Regions from separate parts of the Cellulosimicrobium sp. SJTW-1 genome, predicted to be linked through region 3. Evidence: riboswitches for the same ligand, from Rfam matches in the RefSeq annotation. Region 3 holds a riboswitch; each other region holds the start of a gene.
What was found. Region 3 has a riboswitch for thiamine pyrophosphate ahead of thiO (glycine oxidase ThiO). Riboswitches for the same ligand answer to the same signal wherever they lie in the genome.
Positions count from the first base shown of each region.

Region 1: linked by a shared signal. The riboswitch ahead of RSE42_RS16815 (thiamine ABC transporter substrate-binding protein) and the one ahead of thiO (glycine oxidase ThiO) in region 3 are both predicted to bind thiamine pyrophosphate.
Region 2: linked by a shared signal. The riboswitch ahead of RSE42_RS09150 (ECF transporter S component) and the one ahead of thiO (glycine oxidase ThiO) in region 3 are both predicted to bind thiamine pyrophosphate.

Region 1 is NZ_CP136680.1:3,732,942-3,740,587, forward strand. It holds gene RSE42_RS16795 (response regulator) at 1-580, shown strand, start outside; gene RSE42_RS16800 (DUF4235 domain-containing protein) at 584-904, opposite strand; gene RSE42_RS16805 (ABC transporter ATP-binding protein) at 972-2,069, opposite strand; gene RSE42_RS16810 (ABC transporter permease) at 2,072-3,787, opposite strand; gene RSE42_RS16815 (thiamine ABC transporter substrate-binding protein) at 3,897-4,988, opposite strand; TPP riboswitch at 5,071-5,175, opposite strand; gene RSE42_RS16820 (ABC transporter ATP-binding protein) at 5,512-6,282, shown strand; gene RSE42_RS16825 (ABC transporter permease) at 6,279-7,646, shown strand, end outside.
Region 2 is NZ_CP136680.1:2,005,060-2,012,705, forward strand. It holds gene RSE42_RS09125 (MBL fold metallo-hydrolase) at 1-68, shown strand, start outside; gene hisS (histidine--tRNA ligase) at 130-1,527, shown strand; gene RSE42_RS09135 (M23 family metallopeptidase) at 1,556-2,224, shown strand; gene RSE42_RS09140 (energy-coupling factor transporter transmembrane component T family protein) at 2,242-3,030, opposite strand; gene RSE42_RS09145 (ABC transporter ATP-binding protein) at 3,027-4,874, opposite strand; gene RSE42_RS09150 (ECF transporter S component) at 4,867-5,571, opposite strand; TPP riboswitch at 5,675-5,794, opposite strand; gene RSE42_RS09155 (hypothetical protein) at 5,939-6,376, shown strand; gene RSE42_RS09160 (Rv2578c family radical SAM protein) at 6,420-7,646, shown strand, end outside.
Region 3 is NZ_CP136680.1:1,218,690-1,226,335, forward strand. It holds gene RSE42_RS05550 (thiazole synthase) at 38-880, opposite strand; gene thiS (sulfur carrier protein ThiS) at 890-1,123, opposite strand; gene thiO (glycine oxidase ThiO) at 1,129-2,403, opposite strand; TPP riboswitch at 2,393-2,495, opposite strand; gene thiE (thiamine phosphate synthase) at 2,540-3,250, shown strand; gene guaA (glutamine-hydrolyzing GMP synthase) at 3,293-4,906, shown strand; gene RSE42_RS05575 (glycosyltransferase family 4 protein) at 4,911-6,071, opposite strand; gene RSE42_RS05580 (hypothetical protein) at 6,279-7,085, shown strand; gene RSE42_RS05585 (hypothetical protein) at 7,233-7,646, opposite strand, start outside.

The DNA of each region.
Region 1 (7,646 bases), 1.8 Mb from region 3:
CGGCGCGCACGGCATCGAGGTCGTCGGCGAGGCCGCCGACGGCGCGGAGGTGGCGGCCGTGCTCGACGCCCACCCGACCGACGTCGTGCTCATGGACCTGCGCATGCCGCGCGTCGACGGGATCGAGGCCACGCGGCGCGTGCGGGCGCGACCGGACGCGCCGGCCGTCGTCGTGCTCACGACGTTCGACACGGACGAGGAGGTCGTCGGCGCCCTGCACGCCGGCGCGTCCGGCTACCTGCTCAAGGACATGCCGCCGGAGCGGATCGTCGCCGCCGTGCGCGCGGCCGCGACGGGCGAGCCCGTGCTGTCACCGGAGATCGCGCGGCGTCTCATGACGTCGGTCGCCGACGCGGGCGGCCAGCGCGAGCGGGCCCGGGCCGCGCTCGACGCGCTCACCGGGCGCGAGCGCGACGTCGCGGTCGAGCTCGGCCGCGGCGCGACGAACGCGGACATCGCCGCGCGCCTGTTCCTCAGCGTCCCGACGGTCAAGGCCCACGTGTCGAGCGTGCTGCTCAAGCTCGGGCTGGAGAACCGCACGCAGGTCGCGCTGCTCGTCCACGCCGCGGGCCTCGACTGACCGTCAGTCGCCGGGCCACTCCCCCGTCCAGCGCTCGAACGCGCGTGCCCCGCCGCGGTCGATGAGCGCCTTCACCACCGCGTAGACCGCACCCTGCAGGAGTGCCGCGAGCACGATCTCCTTGAGCGGGTACTCCGACTGCAGGGGTGTCGGGGCGTCCTTGCGGTGGCCGGGCGAGACCCGCTTGTAGATCTGCTTGAACACCTGCCCGGCGACGAGCCCGCCCACGACGGAGCTGACGATGCCGACGGGGCGGTACAGGATCTTCGCGGACTTGCTGCCGTTCTTCTCCGGGGGGTGGTCACCGGTCGTCACGTCGTCCATCCCCCGACGCTAGGTCGGCTGCGGCGCTCTCGCTCGTCGCACGGCCACGGGCGGCCCGCCGCGGACGTCAGGCCGGCACGACGGCGCACCCCGCCGGGTCGACGACGACCCGCACCCGGTCGCCCGGCTCGACGACCGACGGGGCGCCCGCGAGCGCCACCAGCCGGGCGGGCGCACCGCCGTCGGCGCCGGGCAGGTCGACGTCGACGGTCACCTCGACCGCGCCGCGGCGGAACACGCTCCCGACGACGGTCGCGTCCCACGCGTCGTCCGACGACGGCACGCCCTCGCCCGCGAGCCGCAGGCCGCGCGGACCGACCGCGAGCAGGTTCCCCGGCCCGTGCGGGACGAACGCCTGGTAGCCGAGGAACTCCGCGACGCGGCGCGACCCGGGCGCGCGCCAGAGGTCCTCGGGCGGCGCGACCTGGAGGAGCCGGCCCGCGTCCATGACGGCGACGCGGTCGGCGACGGTGAACGCCTCGTCGTGGTCGTGGGTGACGAAGACGGCCGTCGTGCCGGTGGCGCGCAGGGCCTCGCGCAGGTCGAGCGCGAGGCGCTCGCGCAGCCCCCGGTCGAGCGCGGAGAGGGGCTCGTCGAGCAGGAGCAGGCGGGGGCGCGGCGCGAGCGACCGCGCGAGCGCGACGCGCTGGCGCTCGCCCCCGCTGAGCGTCGCGACCGCGCGCCGCTCGTACCCGGCGAGCCCGACGACGTCGAGCAGCTCGGCCACGCGCGCGTCGCGCTCGGCGCGCGGCAGCCCCGCGATCCCGTAGGCGACGTTGCCCGCGACGTCGCGGTGCGGGAAGAGCTGGCCCTCCTGGAACATGAGCCCGAACCCGCGGCGGTGCACGGGGACGCCCGTGAGGTCGCGGCCGTCCCACGCCACGGAGCCCGCGGCGACCGGCTCGAGCCCCGCGACGGCGCGCAGCAGGCTCGACTTGCCGCAGCCGCTCGGCCCGAGCAGGGCGAGCACCTCGCCGGGCGCGACGTCGAGCGTGACGCCCGCGACCGCCGTCGTGCCGGGGTCGGTGCGCGCTCCCCCGGTGCCGCGCCCGCCGTACCGCACGACGACGTCGCGCACCGCGAGCCCGGCGGTCTCCCCGGTGCCGGGGCCGGGGCGCGACGGCTCCGGCGTGCCCGCGGGCGCGGGGGCGGGGTCGGTCTGCACCATCAGAACTCTCCTCCGGGTCGGTCGCCGCGCAACCGCTCGGCGAGCAGCATCACGGTCGCGGTGAGCAGCGCGAGCACGACGCTCGCCGCGAGCGCCATGCCGTAGTTCTCGGCGCCCGGGCGCCCGATGAGCCGGAAGATCACGACCGGCAGGGTCGCGCTGTCCGGGCGGGCGAGGAACGACGTCGCGCCGAACTCCCCGAGCGAGACGGCGAACGCGAACCCGACGGCGAGGCCGAGCGAGCGCGCGGCGATCGGGCCGTCGACCGTGCGGAACACGCGCCCGGGCGCGGCGCCGAGGGTCGCGGCGGCCTCGCGCAGGAGCGGGTCGATGGCGCGCAGCGTCGGCAGGACCGTGCGCACGACGAGCGGCGTCGCGACGACCGCCTGCGCGATCGGCACCAGCAGCCCCGACGTGCGCAGGTCGACGTCGAGGCCGAGCGGCCTGTCGAGCGTGACGAGGAACCCGAACCCGACCGTCACGGCGGAGACCCCGAGCGGGAGCATGAACACCGAGTCGAGCACCGAGATCGCGCGCCGACCCGCGCGCGAGCGCGGGCGCCGGGACACGACGAGCGCCACGAGTCCGCCGATCACGACGGCGAGCACGGTCGCGAGCGCGGCGGTGCGCAGCGAGTTGCCCGCCGCCTCCCACACGGTGACGGACAGGGCGTTGCGCCCGCCCGTGGTGCCGAGGTTCGCGTAGTTGTCGAGACCCCAGCCGCCGCCCGGGACGCGGAACGAGCGCACCACGAGCGTGCCGAGCGGGAGCCCGACGAGCACGACGACCACGGCCGCGGTGAGCGCGGCGGGCGCGAGGTCGCCCGTCGGGCGGCCGTCGCGCCACAGGCGCATGGGGTGCGCGGACGACGCCGAGGACGACAGGTTCAGGGCACGCTCGCGCCGGGCCCGCGTGCGGTTCGCGACCGAGAGCGCCGCCGCGACGACCACGAGCTGCACGACCGACAGCACCGCCGCGGTGCGCAGGTCGAGGAACTGGGTCGTTTGGATCCAGATCTCCGTCTCGATCGTCCCGTAGCGGATGCCGCCGAGCACGAGCACGACGCCGAACGCCGTCGCGCAGAAGAGGAAGACGATCGACGCGGCGCTCGTGATCGCGGGCGTGAGCGCCGGGAGCGTCACGGTGCGGAACGCGCGCCACGGCGTCGCGCCGAGGGCGCGCGCGGCCTGCTCGGCGCGCGGGTCGAGGTGCTCCCAGAGCCCGCCGACCGTGCGCACCACCACGGAGTAGTTGAAGAACACGAGCGCGACGACGATCGCCGCGAACGTCTCGTCGAGCCGCAGGAACCCGAGCGGGCCGCCCTGCACGAGCAGGGACCGGAACGCGACGCCGACGACGACGGTCGGCAGCACGAACGGGACCGTGACGAGCGCGCGCACGACCCGCCGCCCGGGGAACCGGCACCGGTACAGCACGTACGCACCGGGAACGCCGAGCAGCAGCGACAGCGCCGTGCCGAGCACGGCCTGCCAGAGCGTGAGGCCGACGATCCGCCACGTGCGGGGCTCGGAGAAGACCTCCGCGAACCCCGAGAGGTCGAGGCCGCCGTCGTCCCCGACGAACCCGCGCGCCACGAGCGTGACGACCGGCCACGCGAAGAACACCCCGAGGAACGCCAGCGGCACCGCCGCCGCCAGACCCCACAGCACCCCGCGCCCGACGCCGCCCCGCCGGACCCCCGGACCCCTCACCACGGCTCTCCCTCGCGCGACCACGGCTCTACCTCGGGAAACCACGGGTCTACCCCGCGCGACCACGGCTCTACCTCGCGAGGTAGAGCCGTGGTCGCTCGTGGGCCGGGGGTCAGTCGACGACCGTGGCCGTCCATGCCTTGATCCACTCGTCGCGGTGCGCCGAGACGTCGGCGGGCGCGACCTCGAAGGGCTCGTCGGCGAGCGGTGCGAACTCGGCCCAGCCGTCGGGCAGCGCGACGGAGTCGTCGGCCGGGTACATGTACATCTGGTCGGCGACGTCGGCCTGGAACCTCTCGCTCACGAGGAAGTCGAGGAGCTGCTGCGCGCCCTCGGGGTTCTTCGCGTTCGCGAGCACGCCCGCGTACTCGACCTGGCGGAAGCACGTGTCGAGCAGCGCACCCGTGGTCGACGCGGAGCCGTCCTGGGTGAGCGTGAACGCGGGCGACGTCGAGTACGACAGCACGAGCGGGCGCGGGCCGGCGCCCTCCGAGCCGGAGAAGTCGACGTAGTACGCGTCGGACCAGCCGTCGACGACCTTCACGCCGTTGGCGCGCAGGTCCGCCCAGTAGTCCTCCCAGCCGTCCTCGCCGAACGCCCCGACGGTCGCGAGGAGGAACGCGAGGCCCGGCGACGACGTCGCGGGGTTGGTCACGACGAGGAGGTCCCGGTACTCGGGCTTCGCCAGGTCCTCCAGCGTCACGGGCTCGGGGATCCCCGCGTCGGCGAACCACCCGTGGTCCACGTTGACGCACACGTCCCCGAGGTCGACGGCGGTGAGCTCGCCGCCGTCCCCGACCGCGTACGACGCGGCGGACTCCGAGACGTCGGCGGGCGTGTACGGCTCGAGGACGCCTTCGTCGATCGCGCGCGACGCGAAGGTGTTGTCGATCCCGAACACGACGTCGCCGAGGGGCGAGTCCTTCGTGAGGATCAGCTGGTTGACCAGCGCGCCCCCGTCGCCGGGCGCGACCTGCTCGACGGTGAGCCCGCTCTCCTCCTCGAACGCGGCAAGCACGTCGTCGCTCACCGCGAAGGAGTCGTGGGTCACCAGGGTGACCGTGCCCCCGCGGCCCGACGACGCGTCGTCGCCCCCGGCGCCGTCGCCCCCCGAGCAGGCCGCGAGGGCGAGGAGCGCGAGCGTCGCGCCCACGCCGGTCGCGAGGGCCCGGCCGCGGCGGGCGACGGTGGTCGTGTGCTGCATGTGTCCTCCCTGGACGTTCAGGAGGGGTCCACCGGCCCGACGGGCCGCGCGCCGGGTGGGCGCGACGGACCGCGCGAGCAGGTGATCGAGATTCCCGACTTCCTCCACCGGTGCTAACCGGATCAGGTTCGAGGGTCTGCGGTGGTCCGCACTCTCAGCTCCTCCAGGAGCTCCCCTGTCGTTCACCGCGAGCCTACACCGGCCCCTCACCCGGAGAGTCCCCTGAGAGAACCCTGAGCACCGGCGACCGCGGACCAGGGGCGGTTCGGGGCCCGCCCCCGATGCCGCGGGCACGCGCGCCGCGGGAGGGTCGGTACGGCCGCCGGGAGCCCCGGCGGCCACCACAGGACGGCGCCGCCCGGCGAGCCACGACGCTCCCGCGCAGCGGCACGACGAGAGGACGGACGAGGACGTGACGACGACAGGTGCGGCACAGCGGAGCACCCCGCGCGAGGGCCCGCCCACTGAGGGCGCTGAGGGCGCTCAGGGCGCTCAGGGCGCTCAGGGCGCTGCGCGACCCGCGATCGCGACCGCGCGCGGGCTGGTGAGGACGTACGGGCGCGGGGAGGCCGCGGTGCGTGCGCTCGACGGCGTGGACGTCGACCTCGAGCGGGGGCGCCTGACCGCGATCATGGGCCCGTCCGGCTCGGGCAAGTCGACACTCATGCACTGCCTCGCGGGGCTCGACTCTCCCACGGCGGGGACCGTCGTCGTCGACGGCGAGACGGTCTCCGCGATGAGCGAGCGGCGCCTGACGCGCCTGCGGCGCACGCGCCTGGGGTTCGTCTTCCAGTCGTTCAACCTCGTGCCGACGCTCACGGCGGAGGAGAACATCGTGCTGCCGCTCGCGATCGCCCGGCGGCCCGTCGACCGGGAGTGGTTCGACCGCGTGGTCGACGCCGTGGGCCTGCGCCCCCGGCTGGGGCACCGGCCCGCCGAGCTGTCGGGCGGGCAGCAGCAGCGGGTCGCGTGCGCGCGGGCGCTGGTGTCGCGACCCGCGATCGTGCTCGCGGACGAGCCGACGGGGAACCTCGACTCGCGCGCCGCCGCGGAGGTCCTGGGCTTCCTGCGCGCGTCCGTGGACGACCTCGGCCAGTCCGTCGCGATGGTCACGCACGACCCGACCGCGGCGTCGTACGCCCACCGGGTGCTCTTCCTCGCGGACGGCCGCCTCGTGACCGAGCTCCACGACCCCACGCCGCAGGCGGTCCTCGACACGCTGGGCTCCCTCACGCCCGCCGCGCCGGCCCCGGCGCACGCCACCCCGGCACCGGCGACGGCGGCCGCCCGATGATGGGCCGGATCGCGCTGCGCGGCGTGCGCGCGCACGGCGCGCAGCTCGTCCTCTCGGTCCTCGCGGTGACGATCGGCGTCGCGTTCGTGACCGGGACGTTCGCGCTGCGCGCGATGCTCGCCACCACGTTCGACGGCATCGTCGCCTCGTCGGTCCAGGCGGACGCGTACGTGCGCGGCGCGTCCCCCGCCGGGGACGCGCTCACGTCGGCGTCGGCCCAGGTCGGCGGTGCGCGCAGCCTCGTCCCGGCGGACCTGGCGCACGACCTCGGCGCACGCGACGACGTCGCGCTCGCGCTCCCCGAGATGAGCGGTCCCGCGGTGCTCGTGGGCGCGGACGGGACCGCGGTCCTCGGCAGCCAGGCGCCGAGCATCGGCGTCGCCTACGACCCCCGCGACCCCGGCCCCCAGGTGGTCGACGGCCGCGCACCCCGCGACGGCGGCGAGGTCGCGCTCGAGTCGGCGACGCTCGCGGCGTCGGGCCTCGCGGTGGGCGACACGACCGACGTCGTGCTGGGCGACGCCGTGCGGCCCGTGCGCGTGGTCGGCGAGGTCTCGCTGTCCGCGCCGATGGCGGGCGCGACGATCGTCCTGCTCGACGCCGGGACCGCCGCCGCGACGTACGCGCCCGACGGCCTCGTCCCGTCGGTCGCGCTCTACGCGGCCGACGGCGTCTCCCCCGAGGCGCTGCGGGACGCCGTCGCGACCGCGCTCCCGGCGGGCGCCGAGGCGCTGACAGGGGCGGAGCTGCGCGCCGAGACGAGCGAGGCGATCACCGACCAGCTCGGGTTCGTCTCGACGTTCCTGCTGGTGTTCGCCGCGCTCGCGCTGTTCGTCGGCACGTTCATCATCACCACCACGTTCTCGATGCACGTCCGACGCCGCACGCGCGAGCTCGCGCTCCTGCGCGCGGTGGGCGCGTCGCCCGGACAGGTGTTCGGCTCCGTGGTGGGGCAGGCGGCGGTCGTCGGGGCCGTGGGCGCGCTGCTCGGCGTCGGGGCCGGGTTCGGCCTCGCGGAGCTCGCCCGCAGCGGGCTCGGCGCCGTCGGCATGGAGCTCTCCGGCTCGCTGCCCGTCACGACCACGGGGGTCGCCGTCCCGCTCGTGGTCGGCGTCGTCGTGTCGGTGCTCGCCGCCGCCCTGCCCGCGCGGCACGCCGCGCTCGTGCGCCCGGTGGAGGCGATGCGCGCCGACGTCGTCCGGCCCACCGGGACGGGGCGGGCCCGCGCCGTCGCCGGGACCCTCGCGCTGCTCGCGGGCGTGGGGCTCGTCGTCGCGGCGGCCGTGGTCGGCAGCGGGGGCGCGCCCCTCCTCGGTCTCGGCGCGGCCGGCGTCGTCGCGGGGGTGCTCCTCCTCGCCCCGCTC
Region 2 (7,646 bases), 790 kb from region 3:
TCCCGGGGCACGGCCCGGCGACGACGGTCGCACGCGAGCTGGCGACGAACCCCTTTCTTGCCCGCTGAGCGAAGGACCGGGGGCCGGACGATGCGGTCGCCCGTCCCGGCGTCTGGGAAGATCTGACCCATGGCCAGGCCCACACCCCTCTCCGGTTTCCCCGAATGGCTCCCCGACGGTCGGATCGTCGAGCAGCACGTCCTCGACACCCTGCGCCGGGTGTTCGAGCTGCACGGGTTCGCCGGCATCGAGACGCGCGCGGTCGAGCCGCTCGACCAGCTCCTGCGCAAGGGGGAGACGTCGAAGGAGGTCTACGTCCTGCGCAGGCTCCAGGAGGAGCCGCAGGACGACGCCGCGGCCGGGTCGGCCGCGAAGGGTGACAAGCAGCTCGGCCTGCACTTCGACCTCACCGTCCCGTTCGCGCGCTACGTGCTCGAGAACGCCGGGCACCTCGCGTTCCCCTTCAAGCGCTACCAGATCCAGAAGGTGTGGCGCGGCGAGCGCCCCCAGGACGGGCGCTTCCGCGAGTTCACCCAGGCCGACGTCGACGTCGTCGGCGCGGGCGAGCTGCCCTACCACTACGAGGTCGAGCTGCCGCTCGTCATGGCCGAGGCCCTCGGCGCGCTGCGCGACATCGGCGTGCCCGAGGTCCGCGTCCTCGTGAACAACCGCCGGGTCGCCGAGGGGTTCTACCGCGGGCTCGGCATCGACGCGGTCGACGACGTCCTGCGCCAGATCGACAAGCTCGACAAGGTCGGCCCCGGGACGGTCGCCGCGCTGCTCGAGTCCGAGGCCGGCACGACGCCCGAGCAGGCGCAGGCGTGCCTCGCGCTCGCGGGCATCAGCGGGAGCGACTCCGGCGTGGTCGACCGCGTGCGAGCGCTCGCCGCCGAGCACGGCGTGGAGAGCGAGCTGCTGGAGACCGGGCTGGGCGAGCTCGGCGCGCTGATCGAGGCCGCGAGCGTGCGCGCCCCGGGCGTCGTCGTCGCCGACCTCAAGATCGCGCGCGGCCTCGACTACTACACCGGGTCCGTCTACGAGACCGTGCTCGTGGGCCACGAGCAGCTCGGCTCGATCTGCTCGGGCGGGCGCTACGACACGCTCGCGTCCGACGGTGCGAACACCTACCCCGGCGTCGGTCTGTCGATCGGCGTGTCCCGGCTCGTGTCGCGCTTGCTGTCCGCGGGCCTGGTGCGCGCGACGCGGTCCGTGCCGAGCGCCGTCGTCGTGGCCGTCACGAGCGAGGAGACGCGCGACGCCTCCGACGCGGTCGCGCACGCGCTGCGCGCCCGCGGGGTCCCGGTCGAGGTCGCGCCCGCCGCCGCGAAGTTCGGCAAGCAGATCCGCTACGCCGACCGGCGCGGCATCCCGTTCGTCTGGTTCCCCGCGCGCGTCGAGGACGACGGCACGCGCTCGTCCGACCAGGTGAAGGACATCCGCTCGGGGGAGCAGGTCGACGCCGACGCGGCGACGTGGGAGCCGCCCGCCGAGGACCGCTTCCCGCGCGTCGTGCCCGCGGACGGCTGACCCGCCGCACCGGGGAGGGGAGGGCGACGTGACGCGACCCGTCGAGCTCGCCCTGCCCTTCCAGGGGACGTGGCTCGTCCGCAACAGCCCGGCGCGCCGCGTGCCGAGCCACGGCACCGACCTCTTCGCGACGACGTACGCGATCGACTTCGTCGCCGTCCGAGGGCGGCGCACCGCCGCCGTACGCGACTGGCGCACCGTGCTGGGCACCGAGCCGCCCGAGCGGTTCGTCGCGTTCGGGCTGCCCGTGCTCGCCCCGGCGGCGGGCACCGTCGTCGCGGTGCACGACGGCGAGCCCGACCACGAGGCCCGCCGGTCGCCCACCGCGCTGCTCGGCTACGCGCTCACGCAGGCGGCGCGGGCGCGCGGTGGCGCCGCGGCGCTCGCGGGCAACCACGTGGTGCTCGCCCTCGACCCGCCCGGCACGTACGTCGTCCTCGCGCACCTGCGCGCCGGGTCCGTGGCCGTCGTGCCCGGCCGACGGGTCGAGGCGGGCGAGGAGCTGGGCCGGTGCGGGAGCTCGGGGAACTCGACGCAGCCGCACGTGCACGTGCAGGCCATGGACGCGCCGGACGCGCTCGCCGCCCGCGGGCTGCCGCTCGTCTTCCGGGGCTTCCGCGAGCGGTCCCGCGACGGCTCGTCGCGCGTCGTGGACCTCGGCGTCCCGGCGGAGGGTGCGGTCGTCGAGCCCGCGTGACCGCGGTCCGGCAGGCCTCACGCCGTGAGCGCGCCCAGCCCCGTGACCCACCCCCCGCGGACCCCGACGACGACCACCGCCGCGGCGACGGCCAGCACGGCGACCGCGGCGACGACGTCGGGCACACCGAGCGGGACGGGCCGCGCCGTGGTGCGCGGACCGGACCCCAGGCCCCGCGACTCGAGCGCCACGGTCAGGCGCTCGGACCGGCGCACGGCGCCGACGAGGAGGGCGAACGCGGCGGTGCCGAGCGCGCGGGGGGACCGGGGGAGCGTGCCGGGGCGCCGCCGCGGGTCGCGCACGGCCTGGGCACAGCGGATGGTGTGCCAGGCGTCGGGCAGCTCGACGAGCAGCCGGTGGGCCGCGAGCACCGCGTACGTCCACGTCAGGGGCAGCCGCCCGTGCTGGTGGAGGCTCGTCATGAGGCGCACCGGGTCGGTCGTCACCGCGACCGTGAGCGAGAGGGCGCCGACGAGCAGCGTGCGCACCGCGAGCCCGGCGCCGATCGTCAGGCCGTCGGAGCCGACGGTGACCGGGCCCAGGTCGACCGGGTCGCCGCCGGGCCGGGTGGCGACGTTGACGACCAGCAGGCTCGTCGCGAACACGAGGAAGGGCACGTGCGCCAGGGCGAGCGTGCGCACGGGGACGCGTCCTGCGATCAGCAGCGCCACGACCGTGAGCACCCACCCGATCGCGGGGGTGTACGGGTCGGTGACGAGCAGCGCACCCGTCGACACGACGAGGACGGTCGCCAGCTTGACCGTCGGGTTCCAGCGCCCGAGGGGCGTGCTGTGCGGCGCGCTCACCGGGCGACCTCCGCGAGGGCTGCGGGCGCGGTCTCTGCGGGTTCGGCCGCGACGGCGGTGCCGACGGCGGCGTCGAGCGCCCGGACGAGCGCGCCCGGGTCCACGCCGTGGCGGTGGCCCGTGCGGGCCCACCACGCGAGCAGGGGAGGACGGCGCAGGCGGGCGCGCCGGCACAGCGCGTCGTCGGCCAGCACGGTGGCGGGCGGCCCGAGCGCCACGAGCCGGCCGCCGACGACGACGGCGACACGGTCGGCGAGGGCCGCGACGAGCGCGAGGTCGTGCGTGACGACGACCACCGCGCCGTCCGCGTCGGCGCGCTCGCGCAGCGCGTTGGCGACGGCGTCCGCCTGGGCGCGGTCGAGCCCCGACGTGGGCTCGTCGGCGAGGAGGACGGGCGGGTCGAGCACCGTCGCCGTCGCGAGGGACAGTCGCCGCTGCTCGCCGCCGGAGAGCCGGTACGGGTTCGCGTCGGCGAGGTGCGTGAGGGCGAACGCGTCGAGGGTGCGCGCGACGCGTCCGTCGACGTCGTCGAGCCGCGCGAGCCGGGCCGACCAGGCGACCTCGTCGCGGACCGTGCGCGCGAGGAGCTGGTGCTCCGGGTCCTGGAACACCATCGCGACGGGCGCGCCGGGCGCCGTCGTGACCTCGCCCGTGGTCCGTTCGAGTCCCGCCAGCCCGCGCAGGAGGGTCGACTTGCCGCCGCCGTTCGGCCCCACCACTGCGAGCACCTCGCCCGCGTGCACGTCGAGGTCGACGTCGCGCACCACCGGCGTCTCGTCCCGCCCGCGCCGTCGGCGGCCTGTCGCGGCGCGGTGCACCGCGAGGCGACGGGCACGCAGGGCGACCGGGCGGTCAGGGGCGAGCGCCGCCGGGCCGGTGTCTGCGTCACGGGGGTCCGCGGCGCGGGGGTCGGCGGTGCGGGGGTCGGCGGAGCGCGCGAGGTTGACGAGCCAGGCGTCGGTCGCGGGTGCGCCGAGCGGGCCCGGGGCTCCGGCGTGCTCCAGCCGGATGTCGAGCGGCAGCCAGCACCCGAGCGCGGCGAGCGTGGCGGCGTGCGCGCGCAGGACGGCGGTCGTGGGGCCGTGCGCGACGACGCGACCGGTGTCGCCGAGCACGAGCGTCGCGGCCGGGAGTGTCCCGACGTCGTCGAGGCGGTGCTCGACGAGCACGACCGACCGGCCGGGGGTGTCGGGCGCGTCCCGTCCGGGCGCCCGGACGAGCCCGCCCACGAGCGTCCCGACCTCGTGCGCCGCCGCCGGGTCGAGGAACGCCGTCGCCTCGTCGAGGACCACGAGCTCGGGGTCGGCGACGAGCGCCGCCGCGAGGGCGACGCGCTGCGCCTCGCCCCCCGACAGCGCGTGGGTCGGCCGGTCGTGCAGGTGGTCCGCACCGACGGCGGCGAGCGCGGTGGCGGCGCGGGCGTCCATCGTGCGCGGGTCCGCGGCCCGGTTCTCGAGCGCGAACCGCAGCTCGTCGTCGACGCGGGCGAGGCAGAGCTGGTCGCCCGGCCGCTGCTGGACGAGGCCGACGCGCGCGGCGAGCGCCGCCGGGGTCGTGTCGCGCGGGTCGACGCCCGTCACGCGCAGGTCCCCCGCGACGGAGCCCGGCAGCGTGTGGGGCACGACGCCGACGAGCGCACGCAGCAGCGTGGACTTCCCGCAGCCCGAGGGGCCGAGCACGAGCAGCCCGGTGCCCGCGGGGACGGTGAGGGTGAGGTCGTCGAGCACGCGCGTGCCGTCGTGGCCCACGGTGACGGTCAGGCCGGCGGCGGCGACGGCGTCGGGCAGGTCGCCGGGCACGGCGTCCGGCGTGACGTCCGGTGCGGCGGTCGGTGCCTCAGCCACGGCGGTCAGCCCCGATCGCGAAGGCGTCGAGCGCGCCGGTGCGGGCGAGGGCGTCGCCGAGGAGGCGCGCCGCGATCCCGCACAGCACGACGCACGAGACGACCTGCACGCCGAGCCGGAGCATCGCGTAGTCCTGCCCGAGCCAGCCGAAGCGGACCGCGTTGAACGCGTACGTGACGAGCGCCGCGCTGACGCCCGACGCGACGAAGACCCACCAGCCGTAGCGGCGGTACCGGGTGAGGGCGAAGGGGATCTCGGCACCCACGCCCTGGACGAGCCCCACGAGGACGAGCAGCGGGCCGGCGGGCGACGCGAGGAAGACCACCTCGACGAGCGCCGCGAGCGTCTCGGTGAGGATGCCGACGCCCGGCTTGCGCACGATGTACGTCGCGAGCGGGCCGACGACGATCCACGCGCCGGCGAGCACGTTGGCGGCGAGGTCCGCGAGCGGTCCCATCGCGAGCTGGAGCGGGGCCCAGAGCTGCACGAACGCCCAGTAGACGAACCCGAACACGACCCCCAGCACGGCGACGAGGACCGTCTCGTGGAGGGTGAGGCCGCGGCGTCGGGCACGGCTCGGGGGAGCGGCGACGGCGCGGTCCCGGGGGGCGGGCGTGGGACCCACGCCGTCGGGTCGGTCGTCGGGCGTGGCGGTGGGCGGGGTCGCCCGGGGCGGCGTGGTGCGGGGCTCGGTCATGCGGTTCCCTCCGTCGGGCCCCCGGGGCGAGGGGTGCACGACGGCGCGCCACCGCGCCCCGCGCGGACGGCACGCGCGGGGCGCGGGCACGAGCGCGCAGGGGACGGTGACGTCCGCCCTGCTCCCTTCGCTGGTACGAACCAGATCAGGTTCCACGGGTCTGCAGGGGGGACGGGTGTCCGGCCTGCACTCTCAGCGCTCATGCGCTCCCCGGGGGCGTTCGGCCCGACCCTAGGGCCTGGACGCCCGCCGGACAATCCCGGCGTCTCACCCACCGGGACGCCCGGCCGCCGTGAGAAGGTGACGGCGACGAGGAGCCCGCGCGGACCGGGGACGGGCTCCGACCACGAGGGACGAGGCAGCGCGCATGACCCGAGACAACGATTCCGCCGCGGTCGCAGAGCTGGACCGCCTCGACGAGGCCGTGCGGAGCGCGCCCGCGGGCGACACGTCGGCGCAGATCGCGCTGTGGCGGCAGACGGTGCGCCTCGGCACGTGGTTCTTCATCGCGCGGGGGTCCGAGGACCAGCCCCGTCCGTACGCCGTCGCTGCGGACCAGGGGCCCATGATCTGCCTCTACAGCAGCGCCGCGCGCGCGGACGAGGCGGCCCGGGCGCTCGGTCTGGCGGACGACGAGACAGGCTCCGTGCCGCTGCTCGGGGTACCTGTGCCGGCGGCGATCGACTACGTCGCGTCCTTCGGCGCGGCCGGGGTCGTCGGTGTCGCGCTGGACCACCCGCGCATCGGCCACCACATCCCCCTCGGGAACCTGGCGCTGCTCAAGGCGTGGTCCGCCGACGGCTGACCCGCTCTTGACAGCGCGTTCGAACGTTTGTTCGAATGGCGCGATGCGGTGGGACGGACAGGTGCTCGGCGCGGACGACGGCGCGCTCCCCGGGCTGGAGCGGGTCGGCCTCGTCCGCAGCGTGCGCACGCCCGAGTTCGCGGGCATCACGTTCCACGAGGTCACCGCCAAGAGCGCGCTGTCCAAGGTGCCGGCGATGTCGCGCATGCCGTTCCGGTGGACCGTCAACCCGTACCGCGGGTGCAGCCACGCGTGCTCCTACTGCCTCGCGCCCGCCACCCCGGTGCTGCTGGCCGACGGCGCGCAACGGCCGATCGGCGAGCTGCGTGTCGGCGACGAGATCGTCGGCACCGTCCCGCACGGCGCGTACCGGCGCTACGTGCGTACCCGCGTGCTCGACCGCTGGGCCACCCGCAAGCGCGCCTACCGCGTGACCCTCGCCGACGGCACGCGCCTCGTCGCGAGCGGCGACCACCGGTTCCTCACCGAGCGCGGGTGGCGCCACGTCGTCGGCGGTGCCGGGCACCGTGCCCGCCTGGCGCTCGGCGACGTACTCGTCGGGCCGGGCGCCGCGGCGCTCGCGGAGGGGCGGCCCGTCCTCGACGGCCAGGACGTCACCGGCGGCGAGGCGCTGCGCGTCGACTCCCTGGAAGCGCTCGACGGGCCGGGGGAGACGACGGAGCTGGTCGACATCACGACCGGCACGCGCGACTTCGTCGCCGCGGGGGTCGTGAGCCACAACTGCTTCGCCCGCCCCACGCACCAGTACCTCGACCTCGACGCGGGGGAGGACTTCGACCGGGAGGTCGTGGTCAAGGTCAACGTCGACGACGTGCTGCGGGCCGAGCTCGCCCGCCCGTCCTGGGCGCGCGAGGCCGTCGCGCTCGGCACCAACACCGACCCGTACCAGCGCGCCGAGGGGCGCTACCGCCTCATGCCCGGCATCATCGACGCGCTCGCCGGGTCGGGCACGCCGCTGTCCGTGCTGACCAAGGGCACGCTCCTGCGCCGGGACCTGCCCCTGCTCGTCGACGCCGCCTCGCGCGTCGAGGTCGGGATCGGCGTGTCCCTCGCGCTCCTGGACCCCGAGCTCCAGGCGAGCGTCGAGCCGGGCACGCCCTCGCCGCGCGCGCGGCTCGACCTCGTCCGCACGGTCCGGGAGGCCGGTCTGCCGTGCGGCGTCATGGTCGCTCCCGTGCTGCCGTGGCTCACCGACTCGACCCGCGCGCTCACCGAGCTGCTCGACGCCGTCAAGGATGCGGGCGCGACG
Region 3 (7,646 bases):
GCCTGCTCGGCGCGCAGGGACCGCCTGGTCGACGGGGTCAGAGGGCCAGGTCGAGGCGGCCCTGCGGGGACGAGCTCGCGAGGGCGCCCTCGCGGCGGGGGATGCGCCCTGCGCCCGCGGCGAGCCGGCCCGACTCGACGGCGAGGCGCATCGCGCGGGCCATGCGGACCGGGTCGGCGGCGCGCGTGACGGCCGTCGCGAGGAGCACGCCGTCGCAGCCGAGCTCCATGGCGAGCGCGGCGTCGGACGCCGTGCCGATCCCCGCGTCGAGGATCACGGGCACCCGGGCCGCGGCGGCGATCGCCTCGATGTTGCGCGGGTTGAGGATGCCGAGCCCCGTGCCGATGGGCGCCCCGAGGGGCATGACGGCGGCGCAGCCGACGTCCTCCAGCCGGCGCGCGAGGATCGGGTCGTCGTTCGTGTAGGGCAGCACGACGAACCCGTCGCGCACGAGCTGCTCGGCCGCCTCGACGAGGCCGACCGGGTCGGGCAGGAGGGTCACGTCGTCGGCGATCACCTCGAGCTTGACCCACTCGGTACCGCACGCCTCGCGCGCGAGGTGCGCGGTGAGCACGGCCTCTCGCACCGAGAAGCACCCGGCGGTGTTGGGCAGCGCGCGGATACCGAGGCGGGCGAGCAGCGCCCAGATCCCCGCGTCGGGGCTCGCGTCCCCGCCGGCGCGGACGGCGACGCGTCGCATCGCGACGGTCGTGAGGGCGGTGCCCGACGCGACGAGCGCGTCCTCGAGCGTGAGCAGGTTCGCGGCCCCACCGGTGCCCATGACGAGGCGCGACCCGATCGGGGTGCCGGCGACGACGAGCGGGTCGTCGGCGCCGGCCGGGCCGCTCGCGGTGGCGGGGGAGACGTCGGTCGTGGTCATGGCTCCTCCTCAGCCGCCCTGGACGGCGGTGACGATCTCGATGCGGTCCCCGGGCGCGACGACGGTCGTCGCCCAGGCGCCGCGCGGCACGACGGCGTCCCCGACGGCCACCGCGACGCCCTGCGGCGTGCCGTCGGCGACGTAGGCGGGGACGAGCGCGGCGACGAGCCGCTCCAGGTCGACGTCGCCGTCGAGCGGGTACGGCTCGCCGTTGACGAGCGCGGTGGGTGCGGGTGCGGTCACGGGTCTCACCTCGGTGTCGTGGCGGTGCGGGCGAAGCGGTCGGTCCGGGCGGTGGCGAGGGCGGTCGCGACGTCGTCGCCGGGCTCCGTCCCGCCGAGCGCGGGGAGCCCGCCGAGCCCGGCGACGACGGCGTCGGCCGTGAGCGGGGCGAGCAGGATGCCGTTGCGGCCGTGGCCCGTCGCGAGGTGGAGCCCCGGGACGTCCGTCGGCCCGACGAGCGGGAGGTTGTCCGGTGTCGCGGGGCGCCCCCGCGGCGTCACCTCGACCAGCGCGGCCTCGTCGATCCCCGGCAGGAGGGCGCGGGCGTCCCGCAGGAGCGCGAAGACGCCGCCGGCGGTGGCGCGGCGGTCGTCCGGGTTCTCCTCGGTGGTGGCCCCGACGACGACCTCCCGGTGCCCGGCGCGCGGCCCCGCAGGCTCGGGGTCGCGCGGCACGACGTACACCGGCCGCCCCTGCACGAGCCCGCGCACGACGTGCTCCAGCGCGAGGTCCGGGCCCGCGTCGAGCCGCAGCGTCTGACCCTTCACCGGCCGCGTGGGCACGACGATGCCCGGCACGTCCGCGAGGAGGGCGCCCGACTGCCAGCCCGCCGCGACGACGACCGCACCCGCGCGGTGGAGCCGGCCCGCGTCGTCGTGCACGCCGACCACGCGCCCGGCATCGAGCGCGAGCCGGGTCGCGGACGCGCGGACGACGCGCGCCCCGGTGGCCGAGCCCGCACCCCCGGCGTCGCGGCCGCCGAGCGCGGCGAGCAGCGCGGCGTGCGTCGCGCGCGGGTCGACCGCGTGGTCCGCGGGGGCCCACGCCGCCCCGGCGACGCGCGGGCCCAGGTACGGCTCGCGGCGGCGCGCGTCGGCGACGGTGAGCTCGTGCGACGCGAGACCGTGCGCGGCGTGCAGGGCGAGGACGCGGCGGAGCAGCGCGAGGTCGTCGGCGTCGTAGGCGAGGGTGAGCGTCCCGGCGGTCCGCAGCCCGACGTCCGCCCCCGTCGCCGCGCGCAGGTCCGCGGCGAACGCCGGCCACGCCGCGGCGGCCGCGAGGTGGAGCCGCAGGGCGGCCTCCTCCCCGAAGTCGGCCTCGGTCACCGGCGCGAGCATCCCCGCGGCGGCGTGGGTCGCGGCCGCGCCCGGCGCCGGGTCGAGCACCGTGACGGTCAACCCCGCGCGCGCCGCGCGCCACGCGACGGCGAGACCCACGATCCCGCCCCCCACGACGACGACGTCGCGCGCGCCGTCGGGCACGACGGAGCCACCCGCGGACGGGTGGACGGACAGGCTCATGTGCGCTCCCTTCGCTGGCATGACCCAGATCAGGTTCGACGGTCGGCGGCGACGCCCTCTCAGCCCCCTGCGGGGCTCCCGTGCTGTCGGCCACAGTACCTCCTGCCGAGGAGCCGCCGAGGCTAGGCTCCCGCGGGTGAGCTCCGAGACCTCCACCACCCCGGCCACTCCCGCCCCGTCGGCGGACGCCGCACGCGCCCGGCTCGCCGACGCGCGGCTCTACCTCTGCACGGACGCGCGCGAGGAGCGCGGCGACCTCGAGGACTTCCTGCGGGCGGCGCTCGCGGGCGGGGTGGACGTCGTGCAGCTCCGCGACAAGACGCTCGACGTCGCGCGCGAGCTCGAGCTCCAGGAGCTCGTCGCGCGCGTAGCGACGGAGCACGGCGCGCTGTGGGCCGTGAACGACCGGGCGGACGTGGCGTCGGTCACGGGCGCGCCGGTCGTGCACATGGGCCAGGGCGACCTGCCGGTCCCGGCCGTGCGGGCGCTGCTCGGCGCGGGGCCCGCGCTCGGCCGGTCCACGCACTCGGCCGCGCAGGCGGCCGCGGCAGAGGCCGACCCGGCGGTGGACTACTTCTGCGTGGGTCCGCTGTGGGCGACCCCGACGAAGCCGGGGCGGGCCGCCGTCGGCCTGGACCTGCTGCGCGACGTCGCGGCGACCCGGCCCGCGACGCCCTGGTTCGCGATCGGCGGGATCGACGCGGACCGGCTCGACGCCGTCCTCGACGCGGGCGCGACCCGGATCGTGGTGGTGCGCGCGATCACGGCGGCGAGCGACCCGGAAGCGGCGGCCCGCGCCCTGCGCGAGCGCGTCGCGGCGCGCGCCGAGGCGCGCACCGACGCCTGAGACGCGGGACGAGCCCCGCCGCACGGCGACTATCCTGGACGGGTGACGTCACCCGCCACCGCTCCCGACACTCCCACCACCGCCGAGGTGGCCTCGACCCCGCGGCCCGTGCTCGTCGTCGACTTCGGCGCCCAGTACGCGCAGCTCATCGCGCGCCGCGTGCGCGAGGCCAAGGTCTACTCCGAGATCGTGCCGCACACCTTCACGGTCGAGCAGATGCTCGCCAAGGACCCGGCCGCGATCATCCTCTCGGGCGGCCCCTCGTCCGTGTACGCGACGGGCGCCCCGTTCGTCGACCCGGCGCTGTTCGAGGCCGGCGTGCCCGTCATGGGCATCTGCTACGGCTTCCAGGCCATGGCGAAGGCGCTCGGCGGCGAGGTCGCCCAGACGGGCCTGCGCGAGTACGGCGGCACCGAGGTCGAGGTGTGCGCCGCGGGCGTGCTGCTCGACGGCACGCCGCAGAACCAGACCACGTGGATGAGCCACGGCGACGCCGTGCACCGCGCGCCCGAGGGCTTCGAGGTCCTCGCGACGTCGTCGGGCTCGCCGGTCGCCGCGTTCGAGGACCGCGAGCGTCGCCTCTACGGCGTGCAGTGGCACCCGGAGGTCAAGCACTCCGCGCACGGCCAGACGGTGCTGGAGCACTTCCTGTACGACGGCGCGGGCCTCGCCCCGGACTGGACGCCCGGCAACGTCATCGCGGACCAGGTCGCGGCGATCCGCGCCCAGGTCGGCGACGCGCGGGTCATCTGCGCGCTCTCGGGCGGCGTGGACTCCGCCGTCGCCGCGGCGCTCGTGCAGCGCGCGGTGGGCGACCAGCTCACGTGCGTGCACGTCGACCACGGGCTGATGCGCGCGGGCGAGGTCGAGCAGATCGAGCGCGACTTCGTCGCGGCGACGGGCGTCAACCTCGTGATCCGCGACGAGAAGGAGCGGTTCCTCACCGCGCTCGCCGGGCACAGCGACCCGGAGACCAAGCGCAAGATCATCGGCCGCGAGTTCATCCGCGTGTTCGAGGACGCGGCGCGCCAGATCGTCGAGGACGCGGGCGAGCACGACGCCGAGGTGAAGTTCCTCGTGCAGGGCACGCTCTACCCGGACGTCGTCGAGTCCGGCGGCGGCGAGGGCGCGGCGAACATCAAGAGCCACCACAACGTCGGCGGCCTGCCCGACGACCTGCAGTTCTCGCTCGTCGAGCCGCTGCGCACCCTGTTCAAGGACGAGGTCCGCGCGGTCGGTCGCGAGCTCGGCGTGCCTGAGGAGATCGTCGCGCGGCAGCCGTTCCCGGGCCCCGGGCTCGGCATCCGCATCGTCGGCGAGGTCACGGCGGACCGCCTCGAGACGCTGCGCGCCGCCGACGCGATCGCGCGCGAGGAGCTCACGAAGGCCGGCCTCGACCAGGAGATCTGGCAGTGCCCGGTCGTGCTGCTCGCCGACGTCCGCTCGGTCGGCGTCCAGGGCGACGGCCGCACCTACGGCCACCCGATCGTGCTGCGCCCCGTCTCGTCCGAGGACGCGATGACGGCCGACTGGACGCGCCTGCCCTACGACGTGCTGTCCGTCATCTCGACGCGCATCACCAACGAGGTCTCCGAGGTCAACCGCGTCGTGCTCGACGTGACGAGCAAGCCCCCGGGCACCATCGAGTGGGAGTGACCCCCTAGCGGGACGGGCGGGCCCGACGATCCACGGCGATCGTCGCGGCCCGTTCGTATGCCCGCTCCACGTCGGCGAGCACGCGCGGCCAGCCCGCCGACGACGGCACGTCCCGGTTGTGGGCGACGATCCGGTCGAGCAGGCCGTCCTCGGTCGCGAGGCGCACGAGCGCGTCGGCGAGGCCGGCGTCGTCGTCCGCCACGAGCGCGTCGACGCCGTCGGTGAGGCGCTCCGCGACGCCCGACTGCGAGCGCGTGAGCACCGCCAGCCCGGCGGCCTGGCCCTCGAGCGCGGCGATGCCGAACGCCTCCTCGACGGCGGGCGCGGCGAACACGTCGGCGCGCGCGTAGAGCCGCTGGAGGCCCGTCGCGTCCAGGCGGCCGGGGAGCGACACGACCGACCCCAGCCCGCGCTCGGTGACGAAGCGCCGCGCGTCGGCCAGCTCGGGGCCGTCCCCGGCGAGCGTCACGTGCAGCGCCCCCTCGGGGAGGCGCGCGACGGCGTCGCGCACGACCTCGAGGAACGGCAGCACGCGCTTGCGGGGCGCGAACCGCGTCGCGGCCACGACGTGGACGGCCGAGCCCTCCATGCGGTCGGCGCGCTCGGTGCGCGGGACGCGCCACGCGTCGAGGTCGAGGCCGTTGTGCAGCACCACGACCTCGCCGTGGTCGCCGACGATGCGGCGCAGGGGAGCGGCGGTCAGCTCGCTCACGGCCGACCACAGCACGGGCCAGCGGGACCAGCGGACCACGCGGTCGAGCCCGGTGAACGCGCGCTCCGCGCCGCCCCAGACGCTGTGCACGGTGAGCACCGCGGGCAGCCCCGCGCGCACGACCGTCCGCAGCGACGCCTGGGTGGAGGGCGTCAGCACGCCCATGTGCAGGTGCACGACGTCGGGCCGGTCGGCGCGCAGGACCCGCGCCACGTGGTGCGGCGCGCGCGGGTGCACGGGGTAGCCGCCCGGGACGCGCGCGGCGAGCCGGTGCACCGTGACGTCACCGTCCCGCTCGGTCGACACGCCGTGCGCGCCGGGGTGCGCCGGCGTCGTGCAGACGACCGCGACGTCGTGACCGGCGGCCGCCTGCTGCTGCGCGAGCCGCGCGACCTGGGTCTCGATGCCGCCGAGCAGCGGCAGGTAGCAGTCGGTCAGGTGGGTGATGCGCACGGACCGCATCCTCCCATCCCGGCCCCGGCGGGCCGCGCGGTCGCCGCCGCGCCCGCCCTGAGGTGCGCGTTCGCCGCGCGGTGCTCCGCTCCCGTCGCTACCGTGGGCCCCGTATGGGTGGTTCGACCGTCCCGTGACCGGCCCGCACCCGCGGGCGGTCTCGTGCGGGCGGTTGCAGGTGGGTCCTGACGAAGGGGAGAACGCGCCATGTCGAGCACCGTCACCGTCACACCGACGAAGGGGGCACGGGGCATCGGCCTCGTGTCGATCTTCGCGGGCATCATCCTTCTCCTCGCGGGCATCGGCACATGGATCGTCGTGTCGAACCAGCTGTCCGCCGAGGAGATCACCGTCTCGGACGACGCGTCGTTCCTCGCGGGGCGCCACGTCAACGGGCCGCTCACCGCGTACGCGCAGGCCGAGGTCATCAACAAGCACGCGCTCGAGGCGAGCGGCGGCAAGACCTACGCCGAGCTCGGTCAGGACGACCCGACGCGCCAGACCGTCATGACGGCCTCGTTCCTGCGCGCGTCGTTGTTCACCTCCGTCGTCGCGTTCGGGGTGTGCGCGCTCGTCATCGGGCTGGGCATCCTGTTCATCCTCGTCGGGATCGCGCTGCGCCGGCTCGCGGGTGGGCCGAGCGTCGCCGTCGAGACCCCGGGCGGCTACTCGTCGTCGGGCGACCTGTCGGACGCCGGTCGGCACGCCGCGCCCGCGCACGCCGCGCCGGGGCACGTCGAGCCGTCGCCGACGGCGCCTCCCGTACGTCCCGAGCCGACCTCCCCGGGCCGCCCCTCTGCGCTCTCGACCCCCGGCGCCGAGGCCCGCGCGGCCGCTCCCGGTACGACGGCGACGCCCGTCGAGCCGACCGGTGCCGCCGGCACGGGCACGCCGAGCGCACCGGGCTCCTCGCCCGCGGCCTCGCCCGACACCCCCACGACGACGACCGGGCCGACCACGCCCGAGCACCGGGCCGACGGCCCGACGCGGCGGGGCGACGAGCCGACCCCCTGACCGTCCCGGCAGCCCGTCCGGGCGCCGAGGACCCGCTCCCACCGGGTCGCACCGGGGAGAGCGTGCGGGGCGGCGTCGCTCGGGCACACCGAGGGCCGTGGCACGACGTGCCACGGCCCTCGGCGTACCCGGAGGTCCCGGTGCGGCTCAGCCCCGGCGGCGTCGTGCCCCGGAGACGATCGACCCGACGACGAGCGTGACGCCCGCCGCGGCGAGCACGACGATCGTCGCGAGCCCCAGGTCGACGCGGGCGCCGAGCGCGGCCGCGAGCACCACGACGGCGAAGGCGACGATGACGAAGCCCCACACGATCGTCGCGACGCGCGGGCCGCGCCGCGGGAGCGCGCCGGGCGCCCCGCCCGTGGACGACGGGTCGGCGCCCGACGTCGTCGGGGCCGCGCCGTAGCGCGGCGCACCGACGGACGGCGCCCCGACGGGTGGTGTCCCGGCCGGCGGGGCACCCACGGGCGGCGTGTCGACGGACGGTCCGTCGACCGACAGCGGGTCGGTCGACGGCATGGCGGGCAGCGGCGTCGTGGCGCCGACGTCGGTCAGCGGTGT